One region of the Nocardiopsis moroccensis genome, then DNA from elsewhere that is predicted to be linked to it. Evidence: riboswitches for the same ligand, from Rfam matches in the RefSeq annotation. Region 1 holds a riboswitch; each other region holds the start of a gene.
The links. A riboswitch is a leader RNA that binds a small molecule or an ion and turns the genes downstream of it on or off. The one in region 1 is predicted to bind cobalamin.
Positions count from the first base shown of each region.

Region 2: linked by a shared signal. The riboswitch ahead of ACUKCB_RS24735 (VWA domain-containing protein) and the one ahead of metE (5-methyltetrahydropteroyltriglutamate--homocysteine S-methyltransferase) in region 1 are both predicted to bind cobalamin.
Region 3: linked by a shared signal. The riboswitch ahead of ACUKCB_RS24765 (nitrite reductase) and the one ahead of metE (5-methyltetrahydropteroyltriglutamate--homocysteine S-methyltransferase) in region 1 are both predicted to bind cobalamin.
Region 4: linked by a shared signal. The riboswitch ahead of ACUKCB_RS24635 (ABC transporter substrate-binding protein) and the one ahead of metE (5-methyltetrahydropteroyltriglutamate--homocysteine S-methyltransferase) in region 1 are both predicted to bind cobalamin.

Region 1 covers NZ_CP199747.1:520,674-524,598, forward strand. The annotation lists gene ACUKCB_RS02130 (polysaccharide deacetylase family protein) at 1-1,445, opposite strand, end outside; cobalamin riboswitch at 1,660-1,889, shown strand; gene metE (5-methyltetrahydropteroyltriglutamate--homocysteine S-methyltransferase) at 2,030-3,925, shown strand, end outside.
Region 2 covers NZ_CP199747.1:5,596,797-5,600,721, reverse strand. The annotation lists gene ACUKCB_RS24745 (Uma2 family endonuclease) at 1-578, opposite strand, end outside; gene cbiE (precorrin-6y C5,15-methyltransferase (decarboxylating) subunit CbiE) at 781-2,013, opposite strand; cobalamin riboswitch at 2,068-2,205, shown strand; gene ACUKCB_RS24735 (VWA domain-containing protein) at 2,234-3,925, shown strand, end outside.
Region 3 covers NZ_CP199747.1:5,602,584-5,606,508, reverse strand. The annotation lists gene ACUKCB_RS24775 (GNAT family N-acetyltransferase) at 1-266, opposite strand, end outside; gene sigJ (RNA polymerase sigma factor SigJ) at 471-1,379, shown strand; cobalamin riboswitch at 1,642-1,843, shown strand; gene ACUKCB_RS24765 (nitrite reductase) at 1,896-2,825, shown strand; gene ACUKCB_RS24760 (precorrin-8X methylmutase) at 2,822-3,487, shown strand; gene ACUKCB_RS24755 (precorrin-2 C(20)-methyltransferase) at 3,484-3,925, shown strand, end outside.
Region 4 covers NZ_CP199747.1:5,571,824-5,575,748, reverse strand. The annotation lists gene ACUKCB_RS24645 (ABC transporter ATP-binding protein) at 1-386, opposite strand, end outside; gene ACUKCB_RS24640 (FecCD family ABC transporter permease) at 383-1,399, opposite strand; gene ACUKCB_RS24635 (ABC transporter substrate-binding protein) at 1,396-2,439, opposite strand; cobalamin riboswitch at 2,499-2,711, opposite strand; gene ACUKCB_RS24630 (acyltransferase) at 2,785-3,876, opposite strand.

The DNA.
Region 1 (3,925 bases):
AGCTGCGACACCGTGACCATGGTGTAACCGCGTTCGTCCAGTTCTCGGATGATGTCGACCGAGGCGTCGATGGTGGTGTCGTGGATGTCGTGCATCAGGATGATGGCGCCCTCGGACGCACCGTTCACGGCGCGCTTGCGGACCACGTGCGCCTTGCGGTCCTTCCAGTCGTTGGTGTCCACGCTCCACAGGATCTGTGCCAGCCCCAGTTCCGCGGTGAGCTCGGCGACCCCGTCGTCCGTGGCCCCGTAGGGCGGCCGCATCAGGTCCATCGTGTAACCGGTCTCCCGGTACACCAGGGCCTGGGTCGTGTCCAGGTCCGCGCGGGCCGAACCGGTTCCGAGCGTCGTCAGGTCCGGGTGGCTCAGCGTGTGGTTGGCCAGCTCGTGGCCCTCCGCGTAGGTGCGCCGCACGATCCACGGGTTCTCCATGACCGGGTGCCCGGTGACGAAGAAGGTGGCCCGGGCGTCGTGCTCGGCCAGGGCGTCCAGCAGTTCGGGGGTCCGTCCGCCGGGGCCGTCGTCGTAGGTCAGCGCCACGCACCTGGTGTCGGGGTCGGCACAGTCGACGGAGTCCTCGCGCGGGGGCAGTACGCCGGGCGCTGCTGCCTCGGAACCGTCCTTGTCCGCCTCGGGGGCCTCGGCCACCGAGAACTCGCGTACGCCCGTGGTCGCGGCCTCGCGCACGCGCAGCCCGAGGTCGGAGAGCAGGTCCTGGGCCTCGTCCCGGTCGATCACGGCGTGGACACGGCCCTCGGAGGCGGGGGCGACCTGTCCGGAGTCGAACTCCACCACCAGGTCTCCGTCGGGGTTGAACCCCACGGAGTCGTACAGGGAGCTGATCGGGTGCAGGGCGGCGGGTGCGGCGGCGGTGTCCGACACGGCCTCGCGCACCCGGTCGTTGAGTTCGGCCAGCTCCTGCTGTCCGGCGAGCAGACGGCTGGAGCCGTGGACCGCGCCCTTGCCGGTCTCGTACCAGTAGGTGCTGTGGCCCTCGCGGGTCTCCTCGGAGTCGGTTTCGGTGGTGGTCATCCGGACCCCCACGATCCCGCCTTCCGCCGCGGTCAGCCCCCACTCGCCGACGAACGAGCGCGCACCGGGGTTCGCGGCCTCGAAGGCGTGCGCCTGGGCGGTCAGGGTGCGGTCCAGGAAGTCCGCCAGGGGTTCGGCGTTGGGGATCGCCGGGTAGCTGACTGCGACCTCGCTCCCGCCCTCGTAGGCGATCTCGGTCTCGGTGAGTCCGGGGAGCGCGGCGGGGTCCACGACGGTCAGTTCGTCGGGTTCGCCGGTGGCGGGGAGGCGCACGTCCTCCTCGGGCTGCCCGGCCGTCCTCTGGGTCTCGGCGGTGTCCTCGATCAGGCCCGGGGGCCTGGCCGCCGACAACACCAGTCCCAGTAGGACGACCATCGCGAACGCGACCGTGAGTAGGGGCCGGTCGGGGGACATGGTCGGACGGTCTTGCTGCTTCACCTGGGGTTCTCCACGTTCATCGTCAGACGAACGTTCGCGGGGGAGGCGGGGGCGCGCTCTCCCACGTAACGCTGATGTCGGTTGTGATGCCGAGCACACGGCGGGGGTTCGTCTCGTGCGGGCGAGGGCCGCGCCGGGGTCAGGGGCGGAGGGGCGCTCCTATACTTGCAGGAGTGGAAGGTACACGCTCCATCCTTTCCACCTCGGAGGCCCTCCGGGGCGGGTGGTGCGTGTCGAAAGAGGGAACCCGGTGCGACTCCGGGACTGCCCCGCAGCGGTGAGTGGGAACGACCGTCGCCATAAGCACTGGTGAACCGACCGGAAAGGTCGGGAACTGGGAAGCGGCGACTGCTAGGAGAACCGGCCCTCACGCCGGAAGCGCCCACGAGTCCGAAGACCTGCCTCCGCCCGGCGGCGCACCCGTGCCGCCGGTGGTCCCGTGCCCCGAGGGAGGGCCGAGGGCGGAGACGGCCGTGCGCTGAGAAAGCGTTCTCCGGCATGTCCGCGTCCTCGCTCGCCTCGCGGCCGGTACCCGGCTTTCGACGAGGGAGAGAAGCTTCATGACCACGACCCCGGGGGCTCCCAGGACCACCGTGCGTTCCACGGTGCACGGCTACCCGCGCATCGGCCCCGACCGTGAGCTCAAGCGCGCCAGTGAGTCCTATTGGAAGGGCGACACCACCGCCCGGGAATTCGACGCCGTCGCCTCCGAACTCCGCAGGGGCGTCTACGCCCAACTGCGGGAGGCGGGCGTGGACGACCTCCCGTCCAACACGTTCTCCCCCTACGACCACGTGCTGGACACGGCGGTCCTGTTCGACCTGGTCCCCTCCCGCTTCCCCTCCCCGGCCCAGGCCGGGGACCGGGACGAGCAGTTGCGCCGCTACTTCGCGCTCGCCCGCGGCGAGCAGGGCGCACCGCCCCTGGAGATGACCAAGTGGTTCGACACCAACTACCACTACCTGGTTCCGGAGCTGTCCCCGAGCACCCGGCCGCGCCTGGTCGGTGACAAACCCGTCGCGGAGTTCCGCGAGGCCTCCGAGGCCGGTTTCCGGACCCGCCCCGTGCTGCTCGGCCCGCTCACCTTCCTCCTGCTGGCCAAGGCCGCCGACGACGCTCCCGAGGGCTGGGAACCGATCGAGCTGCTCGACCAGCTCCTGGACGCCTATGCCAAGCTTCTGGGCGACCTCGAGGAGGCGGGCGCCACCGAGGTCCAGCTCGACGAGCCGATCCTGGCCACCGACGAGGGCCGCGCCGCCGTCGGCCACCTGGAACGCGTCTACCAGCGGTTGGGGTCTCTCACCGAGCGCCCCGCGCTCCTGGTCTCCACCTACTTCGGCTCCATCGGCGCCGCCGCCCTGCGTGTGCTCAAGAACTCCCCGGTGGAGGCGGTCGGCCTCGACCTGGTCACCGACCCGGAGGGCGTCGAGGACCTGGCCGCGGTCTCCGGCCTGGGTGCCACCCGGCTGGTCGCGGGCGTCGTGGACGGCCGCAACGTCTGGCGCACGGACCTGCCCGCCGCCGTGGCCGAACTCGGTACCCTGCTCGCCCTCACCGACGAGCTCACCGTGAGTACCTCCTGCTCGCTGCTCCATGTCCCCATCGACCTGGACGCCGAGACCGCCCTCGCTCCCGAGTTGCGCGGTGCGCTGGCCTTCGCCAGGCAGAAGGCCGAGGAGGTGGCCCTGCTCGGCCGCGTCCTGTCCGAGGGTGCGGACACCGGTTTCGACGCGGTCGGGACCCGGCCCCCGTCCTTCACCGACGCCCGGGTGCGCGCCCGCCTGGACGCTCTGGGCCCGGATGCCTACGAGCGTCCCGAGGAGCGGGGCGCCCCCACCGACACCGCGCTCACCACGACCACCATCGGTTCCTTCCCGCAGACCCCCGAGCTGCGCCGCGCGCGTGCCGCGCACCGTCGGGGCGAGCTGCCCACCGAGGAGTACAAGCGGATCCTCCGCGCGGAGATCGACCGCGTCATCGCGCTTCAGGAGGAGATCGGCCTGGACGTCCTCGTCCACGGCGAGCCCGAGCGCAACGACATGGTCCAGTACTTCGCGGAGCAGTTGGAGGGCTACGCCGCCACCCGGAACGGGTGGGTGCAGTCCTACGGTTCGCGCTGCGTACGTCCCCCGATCCTGTTCGGTGACGTCTCGCGCCCCGAGCCGATGACGGTCGAGTGGATCACCTACGCCCAGTCGCGCACCGACAAGCCGGTCAAGGGCATGCTGACGGGACCGGTCACCATGCTCGCCTGGTCGTTCGTCCGGACCGACCAGCCGCTGGGCGAGACCGCCCTCCAGGTCGGCCTGGCCCTGCGCGACGAGGTCGCTGATCTGGAGAGGGCGGGCATCCGCCACATCCAGGTGGACGAGGCGGCCCTGCGGGAACTGCTGCCGCTTCGGGAGGAACGGCGGCAGGAGTACCTGGACTGGGCGGTGCGTTCGTTCCGCCTGGCC
Region 2 (3,925 bases), 1.1 Mb from region 1:
GCGGTGTCCAGGGTGACTCCGGTCCCGGGGATCGGCACGGCCTCACCGTAGGGGTGGGCGCTTCGGTCCAGGTACTGGCCACGGACAGGGCGGCTGTGCACCACCACGGCGTTGGCGTCGCGGTCCACCAACAGGTGGACGCCGATACCGGTCTCCGCGTAGGCGGCGGGCTTCCCGACACGGTCGCGGGCGTGGGTGTCGGCATCCCAGGAGGTGACCTCGACCACGGCCAGGACGCCGTCCGGTTCGGCCCACTCCCCCGCCTGGTCGAAGTGACCGATCGGAACGAGGACACCGTCGGGGCGGGCGCGACCGTTGCGGTAAGTATCGACCTTGATGCCCAGCCCGCTGGTGAGGAGGTCCAGATCGGGACGGTGGGCCATGAACTCACGCATCAGCCAGGTGAGGATCCCCGCGTGGGCTCCGTCGGTCACTTTGTGGACCCAGACCTTCCCGTTGAACATCTCCATACGAACACGGTCGGCCTCGAACGCCTGTTCCGCGAGGTGCTCGAACAGGTCGGTCCCCATGGGGAACGTCGGCATACCGGGCGGCGGGTGGTGCTCTGTGACGGTCATGTGGCCCCCTGAGCGATGCCGGTGGCGGGTGGTGACGACACGGACGCGATCTCCGGCACGAGCGTTCGGTGGCTCGTCGAGGAAGTCGCCGAGCGCGGTGGTTCGGGACCCTCCACACGGCCAGAATAACGCCGGGGAGGGAGCGCGGGCATGCCCGTGGTGGAAATTCCGGGAGCCGGGACCGACCGGCTCACTCCGAACGTCACCGGTCGGGCACGGTCAGGCACCACTGGGTGACGGTGCGGGCGGGGGTCCAGCCGGTGAAGGTGCCGATGGGCGCGGTGGTCTCCACCGCGATCCGGGTCAGCTCCCCGCCGTGGCTCCGGTAGGCGTCCGCGAGCAGCTGCTCGGTCTCCAGCGTCACCCCGTGCACCACGAGTCGGCCGCCCGTACCCAGTGCGTCCAGGCAGGTGTCGAGCACGCCCGGCCGGGTGGCGCCGCCGCCGACGAACACCGCGTCGGGGGCGCCCAGCCCGGCCAGCGCGTCCGGGGCCCGGCCGGTGACCACGCGCAGACCCGGGACGCCGAGCCGCCCGGCGTTGCGCCCGATCCGATCGGCGCGCCCGGTGTCGGCCTCCACCGCCGTGGCCGTGCACGAGGGGTGGGCGCGCATCCACTCGATACCGACCGAGCCCGCGCCCGCCCCGACGTCCCACAGGTGCTGGCCCGGTGCGGGCGCCAGCCGGGCCAGGGCACAGGCGCGCAGGTCCCGCTTGGTCAACTGCCCGTCGTGCTCGAAGGCCTCGTCGGGCAGTCCGGCGACCAGCCCGTACCCCGCCGGTCCGGCGAGTTCCACCGCCAGTACGTGCAGTGCGGGGACCTCCTCGGGCGGTGCGCCGAGCCAGTCGTGGGCCGTGCTCTCCAGCCGTGACTCCGCGGCCGACCCCAGGTCGCCGAGGACGGTCATCCGGCTGGCCCCGTAGCCCGCACCGGCCAGCAGGGCGGCGACCGTCCCGGGTGTGTCGGCGCCGGAGGAGAGCACCAGGACGCGGTGGCCGGGCGCCAGTTCACGCATCAGCAGTCGCGGATCGCGCCCGACCAGGGTCAGCACCGAGCACCCCTGCGCCGGCCAGCCCATCCGGGCGCGGGCCAGGGACACCGAGGAGACGGCGGGTTCGACGTGCACCGCGTCCGCGCCGAGTAGTTCGACCAGGGTGCCGCCGATCCCCGACACCAGGGGGTCACCGGAGGCCAGCGCGACGACGGCGCGGCCTTCGAGGCAGGAGAGCAGTCCCGGTAGGCCCTCGCGCAACGGGGAGGGCCAGGCGCGGCGTTCCTGGCCGGGCACGTCCGGCAGCATGGCCAGGTGCCGGCGCCCGCCCAGTACCGTGTCGGCCGCCAGAACCAGCTCGCGCAGCCTCTCGGGCACGCCCTGCCAGCCGTCGGCGCCGACGCCGACGACGGTGATTCGGGGAGGGGACGTCTCGACCTTCATGGGCAGGACGCTATCGTGGCGGCCGAAGGTGTGAGGTGCCCCGGCTGCCCAACCATCGGAAACGGTGGGGACGGTGCCCGGGGAGAATCTGGGAAGCCCGGTGAGATTCCGGCACAGGCCCGCTGCGGTGAGCCGAGCCTCCGGACAGGAGGACTCGGTAAGTCCGAAGACCGGCCCCGCACCCGCCCATGACCGATGGCGAAACGAGCGGGAGCCTCACATGCCATTGCGGACGTCCCACTACCCCTTCTCCGCGATCGTCGGCTGCGACGCCGACCCACTCGACGACCTGGGCCTGGCGCTCGTGCTGGCCAGCGTCTCCCCGGAGATCGGCGGTGTCCTGGTCCGTGGCCAGAAGGGCACCGCCAAGTCCACCGCGGTCCGGGCCCTGGCCTCCCTGCTGCCGCCGGTCGAGGTCTACCGGAGCGACCGTTTCTCCGTGGACCCCGCCGACCCCGCGCAGGAGTCACCGGACGGCCCCTTCCCGGCGGGCACGGCCGTGGAGAGCCGCCCGGTGCGCCTGGTCGAACTCCCGGTCGGCGCCACCGAGGACCGTGTCCTGGGCTCCCTGCACCTGGAGCAGGCGCTCACGCACGGCCAGGTCGCCTACGAACCGGGGCTGCTGGCGCGGAGCCACCGCGGCCTCCTCTACGTCGACGAGGTCAACCTGCTCCACGACCACCTGGTCGACCTCCTCCTGGACGCCGCCGCGACCGGCCGGGTGACCGTGGAGCGGGACGGGTTCTCGGTGGAGCACGCCGCCCGGTTCCTGCTCATCGGCACGATGAACCCCGAGGAGGGCGAGCTGCGCCCGCAGCTGCTGGACCGGTTCGGGCTGACCGTCGAGGTGGCCGCGCCCGCCGACCCGGCCGCCCGGGTCGAGGTGGTCCGCAGACGGATGGCCTACGACTCCGACGCCGCCGCGTTCGCGGAACGCTACGGCGCCTCCGAGAAGGCCCTGGCCGAGCGGATCGCGGCGGCCCGGGAGACCGTCCGGCACGCCCGCCTGTCCAACGCCGCGCTGTTGAAGATCGCGCAGGTGTGCGCGGCGTTCGAGGTGGACGGCCTGCGCGCCGACATCGTGACCGCGCGCACGGCCCTGGCACACGCCGCCTGGGAGGGGCGGACCTCGGTCACCCGGGCCGACATCCGCCGCGCCGCCCTGCTGGCCCTGCCGCACCGGCGCCGACGGAACCCGTTCGACGCACCGGGGCTGGACGAGGAGCTCCTGGACCGGATCCTGGGCGACGAGGAGCCGCCGCCGGACGACCCGGAACCACCGGGCGGCTCCGACGGCCCCGAGGACTCCGACGACCCCACCCCCGGCCGGGACGGCGGGCCCGAGGAGGACGGCGCCCCGGCCACCGACGGTCCGGAGGCGGATCCCGCCCAGGGCCCGGACCCGGGTCCCGACCAACCGGACCAGCCACCCGAACAGCCCCGGGGCCCGGAGGACTCCCAGGCCCCGGCCCGGGAACCAGAAGAAACCGAGGAGGCCGAGGGCGACGGTTCCCGGCCCGCGCCGGGCACCACGGTCGGGGCGAGCACCCCCTACCGCCCCCGAACGTTCACCGCCCGGGGCACCGGGATCGGTGCGGACGGCCGGCGCAGCCGCGCCCTCGGCACCCGGGGCCGCCGGATCGGGGCCGAACCTCCCGGCGGGGGCTCGGGGAGCTCGCTCCACCTGGTGGAGACCGTCAAGGCGGCGGCCTCCCGCCCGCACGGCGGCGGCCGGGTGAGCCTGCTCCCCCGCGACCTGCGCGTCGCGGTGCGTGAGGGGCAGGAGAGCAACCTGGTGCTGTTCTGCGTGGACGCCTCCGGCTCGATGGCGGCGCGCAAACGCATGGGCGAGGTCAAGACCGCCATCCTGTCCCTGCTCCTGGACGCCTACCGGCGCCGCGACAAGGTCGGT
Region 3 (3,925 bases), 1.1 Mb from region 1:
TGCGTCCAGTAGGACAGCCAGCCGAAGTCGTGCCTGCGGCTGGACACCGAGACCTGCACGTGCCCGAGGGCCTTGTCCTGGCCGTCGACCACCACGAACCCGTGCACGTCCCGTTCCTTGGCCAGGACCGCCCGCCCGGCGATCCACTCCAGGGCCTCGTCCGGGGTCCGCGGCACGTCGCTCTCCTGCCTGGCCAGCTCCTCCCAGGCGAAGGCCGTCAACAGCCGGTCGGCGTCGCCCCGGTTCCACTCCCGTACTCGGTACAACCACAGCCCCTCTCACTGACAGCTCGGGTCGCGCCAACCTAGAACCGAGCCGGGGGCGGTGCAAGCCGTTTGCCGGTGCCGTCGGCCGCCCTCCATCCACTGGCCGACCGCCCCTCCTGGTCACACCCGCCCGAGCCCACGGCCCTGGCCGGAACCGGTCAGGGGCATGTCACGCCAGGCGCACTGTGGTACGTCTTCCCCGACATGACGGCAACAGAGGTCTTCGAGGAACACCGCCCCCTGCTGAACGGGGTCGCCTACCGGATCCTGGGAACGGCGGACGACGCCGAGGACGTGGTCCAGGAGGCGTGGCTGCGCTGGTCCCGGGTGGATCCGGACGGGATCGACAACCCGCGCGCCTACCTGGTGACCGTGGCGTCCCGGCTTTCCATCGACCGGTTGCGCAAAGCCAGTGCCCAGCGCGAGTCCTATGTGGGCGAGTGGTTGCCCGAGCCGGTCAGCGAGCTGCCCGACGCGGCCGAGCGGGCCGAGCTCGCCGACTCCGTGGAGTTCGCGCTCCTGGTGGTGCTGGAGACCCTCAGCCCGCTGGAACGGGCCGTGTTCGTGCTGCACGAGGCCTTCCAACTGCCCTACGCGCACATCGCCCAGGTCATCGACCGGAACGAGGCGGCCACCCGGCAGTTGGCCCGGCGGGCCCGGGACCACGTGCGGGAACGCCGCCCACGTTTCGAGGCCGACCGGGCGGCGCGCCGCCGCATTACCGAACGCTTCCTCCGGGCCTGCGTGGAGGGCGACCTGGACGGGCTCAAGGGACTGCTGGCCGAGGACGCCACCCTGGTCAGCGACAGCGGCGGCAGGGCCCCGGCGCCCCTGCGGGTGATCCGCGGCGCCGACAAGGTGGGCCGTTTCCTGGCCGCGGTGTCCCTGGAACGCAACGCCTCGCGCTTCCTGCGGTCCCTGGGCCTGGCGCCCACGGCACCGCTGCACACGGAGGTCGCCGAGGTCAACGGCGGCCCCGCCGCGGTCCTGTCGGTGGAGGGGGTCCCGATCACCGTGCTGACCCTGGACGTCTTCAAGGGCCGGGCCCGGCACGTGTACATGGTGGCCAACCCGGACAAGATGTCGCGTCTGCGGGCCACCGGCCCGTCCTAGGGGGCAGGGGGCGCCGCCGTCGTGGGCGGGGGCGGCGCGGATTCCGGTGGATTCGGGCCTGTGGAAACCCGTCGATAACCCAGCGTGACCCCAGGCGCCGGTCCTCCTGCAGCCGAGGAGGCAGTATGTCTGTCATGACCACCAGGCATCCGGCAGTTCCTCGCCGACCCGGGACCGGGCGTGCTCAGTCGGCGAACCGGAGGCGCGTGGGGCGGAGAGAGCGCCCGGGCACGGTCCGCCGGAACGAGCCGCGAGGTGGCACGATACCCTCGTCGGACCGGTCGAACCCCACGTCCGTGGGGCAGGGAACCCGGTGTGATTCCGGGACTGACGCGCAGCGGTGAGGATGACGGACGGGCACGTCCGGGGTGGTCCCCCGGACAGCCACTGGAGTAGAACTCCGGGAAGGCGCCCCGTACCGGTCGATTCCGAGTCCGAAGACCTGCCGGTAGCGGCGGACACCTCCGCCGAGTCATCCGCGGGCCCGCGAACAAGCCCCTGACCCGAAAGACGTGCATGTCCCTGCCCGGCACCCCGCCCTCCGCCCGAACCCCCCACAGCCGTACCCGGCGCGACCGCTGCCCCGGCGCGCTGAGGCCCTGGGCCGCCGACGACGGTCTGCTGGTCCGGCTCCGGCTCATCGGCGGCCGACTCCGCGCCCGTTCGCTGCGAGCTCTGGCCGCCGTGGCCGAACGGCACGGCAGCGGCCGCGTCCACGTCACGGGCCGCGCGAACCTGCAACTGCGCGCCCTGCCCGGGAACGCGGGACGGTTGGAGTCCGAGGTGCTCCGGGACCTGGAGGAGACCGGTCTGCTGCCCTCGGCCAGCCACGAACTGGTACGCAACGTGATGGTCTCCCCGTGCACGGGGCCGAAGGACCCGGCACTCCCGGACGGTGCCGTACCGGGCGGCGGGCGGGCCGACCTGCGGCCCGTCGCCTCGGCCCTGGACACGATGCTGTGCTCCGTGCCGCGCCGCGCGGACCTGCCCGGACGGTTCCTGTTCGTGCTGGACGACGGATCCGGGGACCTGCTCGACCGCCCCTGTGACCTGGGGCTCGTCGCCCTGGACGAGGGGATCGCACAGTTGCGGATCGGCGGGTACTGGGGCCCGGTGGTACCGCTCGACGAGGCGCCCGCCGCGCTGCTGCGGTTCGCGGACGAGTTCCTGGAACACCGCGGTCAGGGTCCCACGGCGCCCTGGCACGTCGCCGAGCTCCCGGCACCGCTGGCCGCACCGGTGGCTCCCGACCCGCGGCTGCCACAACCCTCGCCTCCCCTGCCGTACGGACCGCTGCCCGGGGGCGGACTACATCTGCGGGTCACCGACCGGGGGCTGGACCGCTCCGCCGTCGAGGAGCTCGCCGAGCGGGCGACCGCCGCGGGCCACGGAGAGCTCGTCGTCACGCCCTGGCGCGGGGTTCTGGTGCCCGGGGAGGTCCGATGACCGCCCCCCGCCGACCGAACCGGCACTACGAGTACGTCGACGACGGCCCAGCGATCTACACCGACTCCTTCGCCACCATCCGTCGCGAGGCCCGGCTGGGGCACCTGCCGGACAACGCCGAACGGCTCGCCGTGCGGATGATCCATGGCACCGGTCAGGTCGGCCTCGCCGACGACCTGGTGGTCCACCCCGACCTGGTTCCTGCGGCCCGCGCGGCCCTGGAGGGCGGCGCGCCGATCCTGTGCGACGCACGCATGGTGGCCGCCGGGGTGACCGCGAGCCGCCTGCCCGGCGGCAACGAGGTGCTCTGCTTTCTCGGCGACGCACGCGTCCCCGAGCTGGCGCGGGAGTGGGGCACCACCCGCACGGCGGCCGCGGTGTCCCTGTGGGAACCCCTGCTGGAGGGTGCCGTGGTCGCTGTCGGCAACGCGCCCACCGCCCTCTTCCACCTGTTGGAGATGCTGGTCGACGGGGCGCCGAGACCGGCCGCGATCGTCGGCTGCCCGGTCGGTTTCATCGGTGCCGCCGAGTCCAAACAGGCGCTCACCGAGTTCGCCGACCGGCACGGGACCGACATCCCGTACGTGACGGTCCGCGGCCGTCGCGGAGGGTCCGCGATGACCTCGTCAGCTCTGAACGCGCTCGCCAAGGAGGAGGAGTGAGAGGACGTTTCCACGGGGTCGGTGTGGGTCCGGGCGACCCCGAACTGATCACTCTCAAGGCGGCCCGCCTCATCCGCGCGGCCGACGTCGTCGCCTACCACGCCGGGGTCGGCAAGCGGTCCAACGCCCGCCGCATCGCCGAGGACCTGGTCCCGGCCTCCGCGGTCGAGGAACAGCTCACCTACCCGGTGACCACCGGCACGACCGACCACCCGGGCGGGTACGCGGGGGCGCTGGCCGACTTCTACGAGGAGTCCGCCGCACGGCTGGCCGTCCACCTGGATGCCGGACGCGACGTCGTCCTGCTCTCCGAGGGCGACCCGCTGTTCTACGGCTCGTACATGTACATGCACGACCGGCTGTCCGAACGCTACGAGACCGAGATCGTCCCCGGGGTCCCGGCGTTCGGTGCGGCTGCCGCAACAGCGGCGGCACCGC
Region 4 (3,925 bases), 1.1 Mb from region 1:
GTCACGGCCGCCAGGTCGTCCGGGCCCATGGGTGACCAGGAGCGGCGGTGCGGGATGCGACCCAGTGCCACCACGTCGCGGACGGTCAGCTCGGTCTGGGTGTGCGCGTGCTGCTGGACGGTGGCCACCCGCCGCGCCACGGCCCGGCGTCCGACCCGGTTCAGCGGGCTCCCGTCCAGGGTGACCACGCCGGCGGAGGGGCCGAGTACCCCGGCGAGCAGCCGCAGCAGGGTGGACTTGCCCGACCCGTTGGGGCCCAGCAGGCCGATGGTCTCCCCCGGCCGGGGGACGAGGGTGACGCCGTCGAGCAGGATACGGCCGCCGATTCCGAGGCTGACCCGGTCGGCGCGCAGCCCCTCCCCCGAGGCCCGGACGAGTTCGTTCAAGTCTTGCTCCTCACGCGGTACAGCACGGCGACGAAGGCGGGCACGCCGATGAGGGAGGTGACCACCCCCACCGGGATCTCCTGCGGGTCCAGCGCGGTCCGGGCGACCGTGTCCACCCACACCAGGAAGACCGCGCCCGCCAGCACGGTGACCGGCAGCAGCCTGGCGTGGGAGGAGCCGGTGAGCGCACGGGCGGCGTGCGGCAGGACCAGTCCCACGAAGCCGATCGCGCCGGCGGAGCTGACCAGGACCGCGGTGAGCAGCGCGGTGGCGCTCAGCAGCAGCACCCGGGCCCGGCCCACCTGGACGCCCAGGTTCGCGGCGGCCTCCTCACCGAAGGCGAAGGCGTCCAGGGTGGTGGTGTTCGCCAGGCAGACGGCGAGCACGAGGCCGAGCACGGCGGCGCACAGGAGCACGTCGGTCCAGCCCGCGCCGCTGAGGGAGCCCAGCAGCCAGAACAGCACCCCGCGGGTGGTCTCTGCGTCCGCTGAGGTCAGCACGGTGAACGAGGTCAGCGCCGAGAACAGCTGCATGGCCGCGACCCCGGACAGCACGACCCGGTCCATACTGCCGCCCAGGGAGTGGCTGAGCAGCATCACCATGGCGAAGGAGAGCAGGGCGCCCACGAAGGCACCCGCCGACAGCGAGACCACACCGGCGCCCCAGCCGAGCACGATCACGGCGACCGCACCGGTGGAGGCGCCGGAGGAGACCCCCAGGACGAAGGGGTCGGCCAGCGGGTTGCGCAGCAGGGACTGCATCACCGCGCCGCACAGGGCCAGCCCCGCCCCGCAGACCGCGGCGAGCAGGGTGCGGGGCATCCGCAGGTTCCACACGATCCCCTCGCGCAGTTGCGACAGCGGGCTCTCGCCGAGGCCGAACCGCGCCGCGACCGACCGCCAGACCTGGGCCGGGGTGATGTCGGCGGGGCCGATGGTGACTGCGACCGAGACCGACAGGGCCAGGAGCAGGAGACCTGAGGTGATGAGCAGTGCCGGGCGGGCACCTCTCACCGGGTGTACCCGAGCTCGCGCAGGCCGTCCGCGACCAGCTCGATGCCCTCGACCGTGCGGATGGAGGGGTTCATCGCCTGGCCGCTGAGCAGGACGTACCGCTCCTCGCGCACCGCGGTGAGGTTGCGGGTGGCCGGGTTGGTCTCCAGGAAGGCGATCTTGGCCTCCGCGGTCTCGGCGGTCTGGGACTCACGGGTCAGATCGCCGAGCACGATGACGTCGGGATCACGGTCCGCGACGGTCTCCCAGTTGATCTGGGGCCACTCGTCGTGGGTGTCGTCGAAGGCGTTCCGGGCGCCGACGGCGCCGGTGATGGCCCCGGGGGCGCCGCAGCAGCCCGCGAGGTAGGGCGACTGGGAGTTGGCGAACCAGTACATGAGGCTCACGTCCGAGACCTCCAGGTCCTCGGTCGCGGTGTCCACCCGGAGCTGGAGTTGCGAGACCAGTTCCTCCCCGCGCTCCTGCACCCCGAAGACCTCGGCCAGATCGTGGATCTCGCCGTAGACGGAGTCCAGGGTGAGCGGTTCGCTCCGGGAGCCGTCCCCGCCGCTCTCGTTGTCCTTGCCCGCGGCGCAGTCGGTCGGGGAGACGTAGGTGGGGACGCCCAGTTCCTCGAACTGTTCGCGGGTGGCGACGCCGCCGGTGCCGAGCGTGGAGACGAAGGAGGCGGTCACGAAGTCGGGGTCGGCCTCCAGGACCCGTTCGAAGGAGGGGTTGTTCTCGGCCAGCCGGGGGATGTCGGCGTTGGCCTCCTCCAGCCCCGTCATGATCGGGTCGGTCCAGGTGGCGGTGCCGACCACCCGGTCCTCCAGGCCCAGGGAGAGCAGGATCTCGGTGGACCCCTGGTTGAGGGAGACCACCCGTTCCGGGGGTGTGTCGAGGGTGATCTCGTGGCCGCAGTTGTCGATGGTGCGGGGGTAACCGGATGCGGTGGCCGCTTCGGTGCTGTCGTTTTCCCGGTCTCCCGGGACACCGCAGGCGGTGAGGGCGAGGGCGGGGACGAGCAGGAGGGCGAAGGACGGGAGCGCGTGACGCGGCATGGGGACGCCTCGGGTTCGGGGCTCGAACGCGGAGCCCGGCACGGGTTCGCCTCCGCGCACTCGACGCGGAGGGGCCAGCAGGTCTTCGGACTCGGGTTCCTCCGGACGGGGTGCCTTCCCGGGTCGGTGCCGCGCGGACGCTGCCGCCCGCGCACCCGTGCCCCAGTGGCTCGCGTACCCCGCCCGTCCCCCACACCGCTGCGCGTCAGTTCCGGATTCGCACCGGATTCCCTGACCACCTGAGTGGTACGACTGGCCCGGGAAGGATAACAAGGGCCGCGTGCCCCTCCCGGCCCCGGGCGCGGTTTGCCCCGGGGGTCCGTGGGCGGCGGTGGTGCGGCCGGATCAGACGATGACGCGCAGCAGGGGGACCCGCTGGGCGAGGGCCACCAGCACCAGGCTGATCGCGGCGGTCGCGACTGCGTAGCCCACGGCGGCGAACAGCGCGAGGAAGCCGTCGGGCACGCCCCAGAGGTCGCGCAGCGTGTACAGCACCATGACGTGCACGAGGTAGACGCCGAGGCTCAGCCCGGACGCCACCCGGACGGCCCGCCTGGTGGCCGCGGCGGTCGGACCCTGCGCCATGGCCAGTCGGGTGCCCGCGGTGCGCAATACGAGGTAGGCGCCCGCCCCGGCGAGGATCATCGGCAGGGAGAGGAAGCCGTAGAAGTACTCGCCGGCGGGGCCCCACTCCCCCGCCATGCGGGCGGCCGTCCCGGCGCCCGCGGCGGTTCCGGCCACGCCCAGGACGAGCGCGACGGCTCCGTAGCGCGTGGTCCGGGGGCCGGTGTCGGCGGTCAGCAGCAGCCAACCCAGCAGGTAGTAGCCGAGGAACGGCAGGAAGCGGGTGACGGCGCTCGCCCCGCCGGCCCCCTCGACCAGGGACAGCAGCTGGTCGGCGATCCCCACCGCGAACGCCACCCCGGTCAGCCACCACAGCCCGGTGCGCGAGGTGTGTGCGACCACCGTGCGCAGGAACGGGGTGAACAGGTAGAGGCCCGCGATGACGTAGAGGAAGTACAGGTGGATCGACGGCGATCCCGAGGCGGCCTGGGCGGCGGCCTGGGAGGCGTCGATGCCCTCGCGCCAGTAGTGCCAGAGCAGGTAGGCGGCGCTCCAGACCAGCAGGGGCACACCGATCCTGGCCCACCGCTTGCGGTAGAAGTCACCCGCGCTCTCCTCGCGTGGGCGCAGCAGCAGCGCGCCGCTGATCATCACGAACACCGCGACGCACCAGCGCACGGCGGCGTCCACGACGTTGGCCGTCCACCACGTGGGACCGCCGAGCTCGGCCTGGAGGGTGCTCACCAACGGGGAGTAGGCGTGCACGAGGATGACCGCGACCATGGCGGCGACGCGGGCGAACTCCATCCAGGATGTGGCCGGAACGGTTGGGGGTGGGGCCTGGGCGCCCACCGGGGCTCTCTCGACTCGCACCCCCCATCGATACCACTTCGTTATCTTCGAGTTCAACCCGCGTTACCGA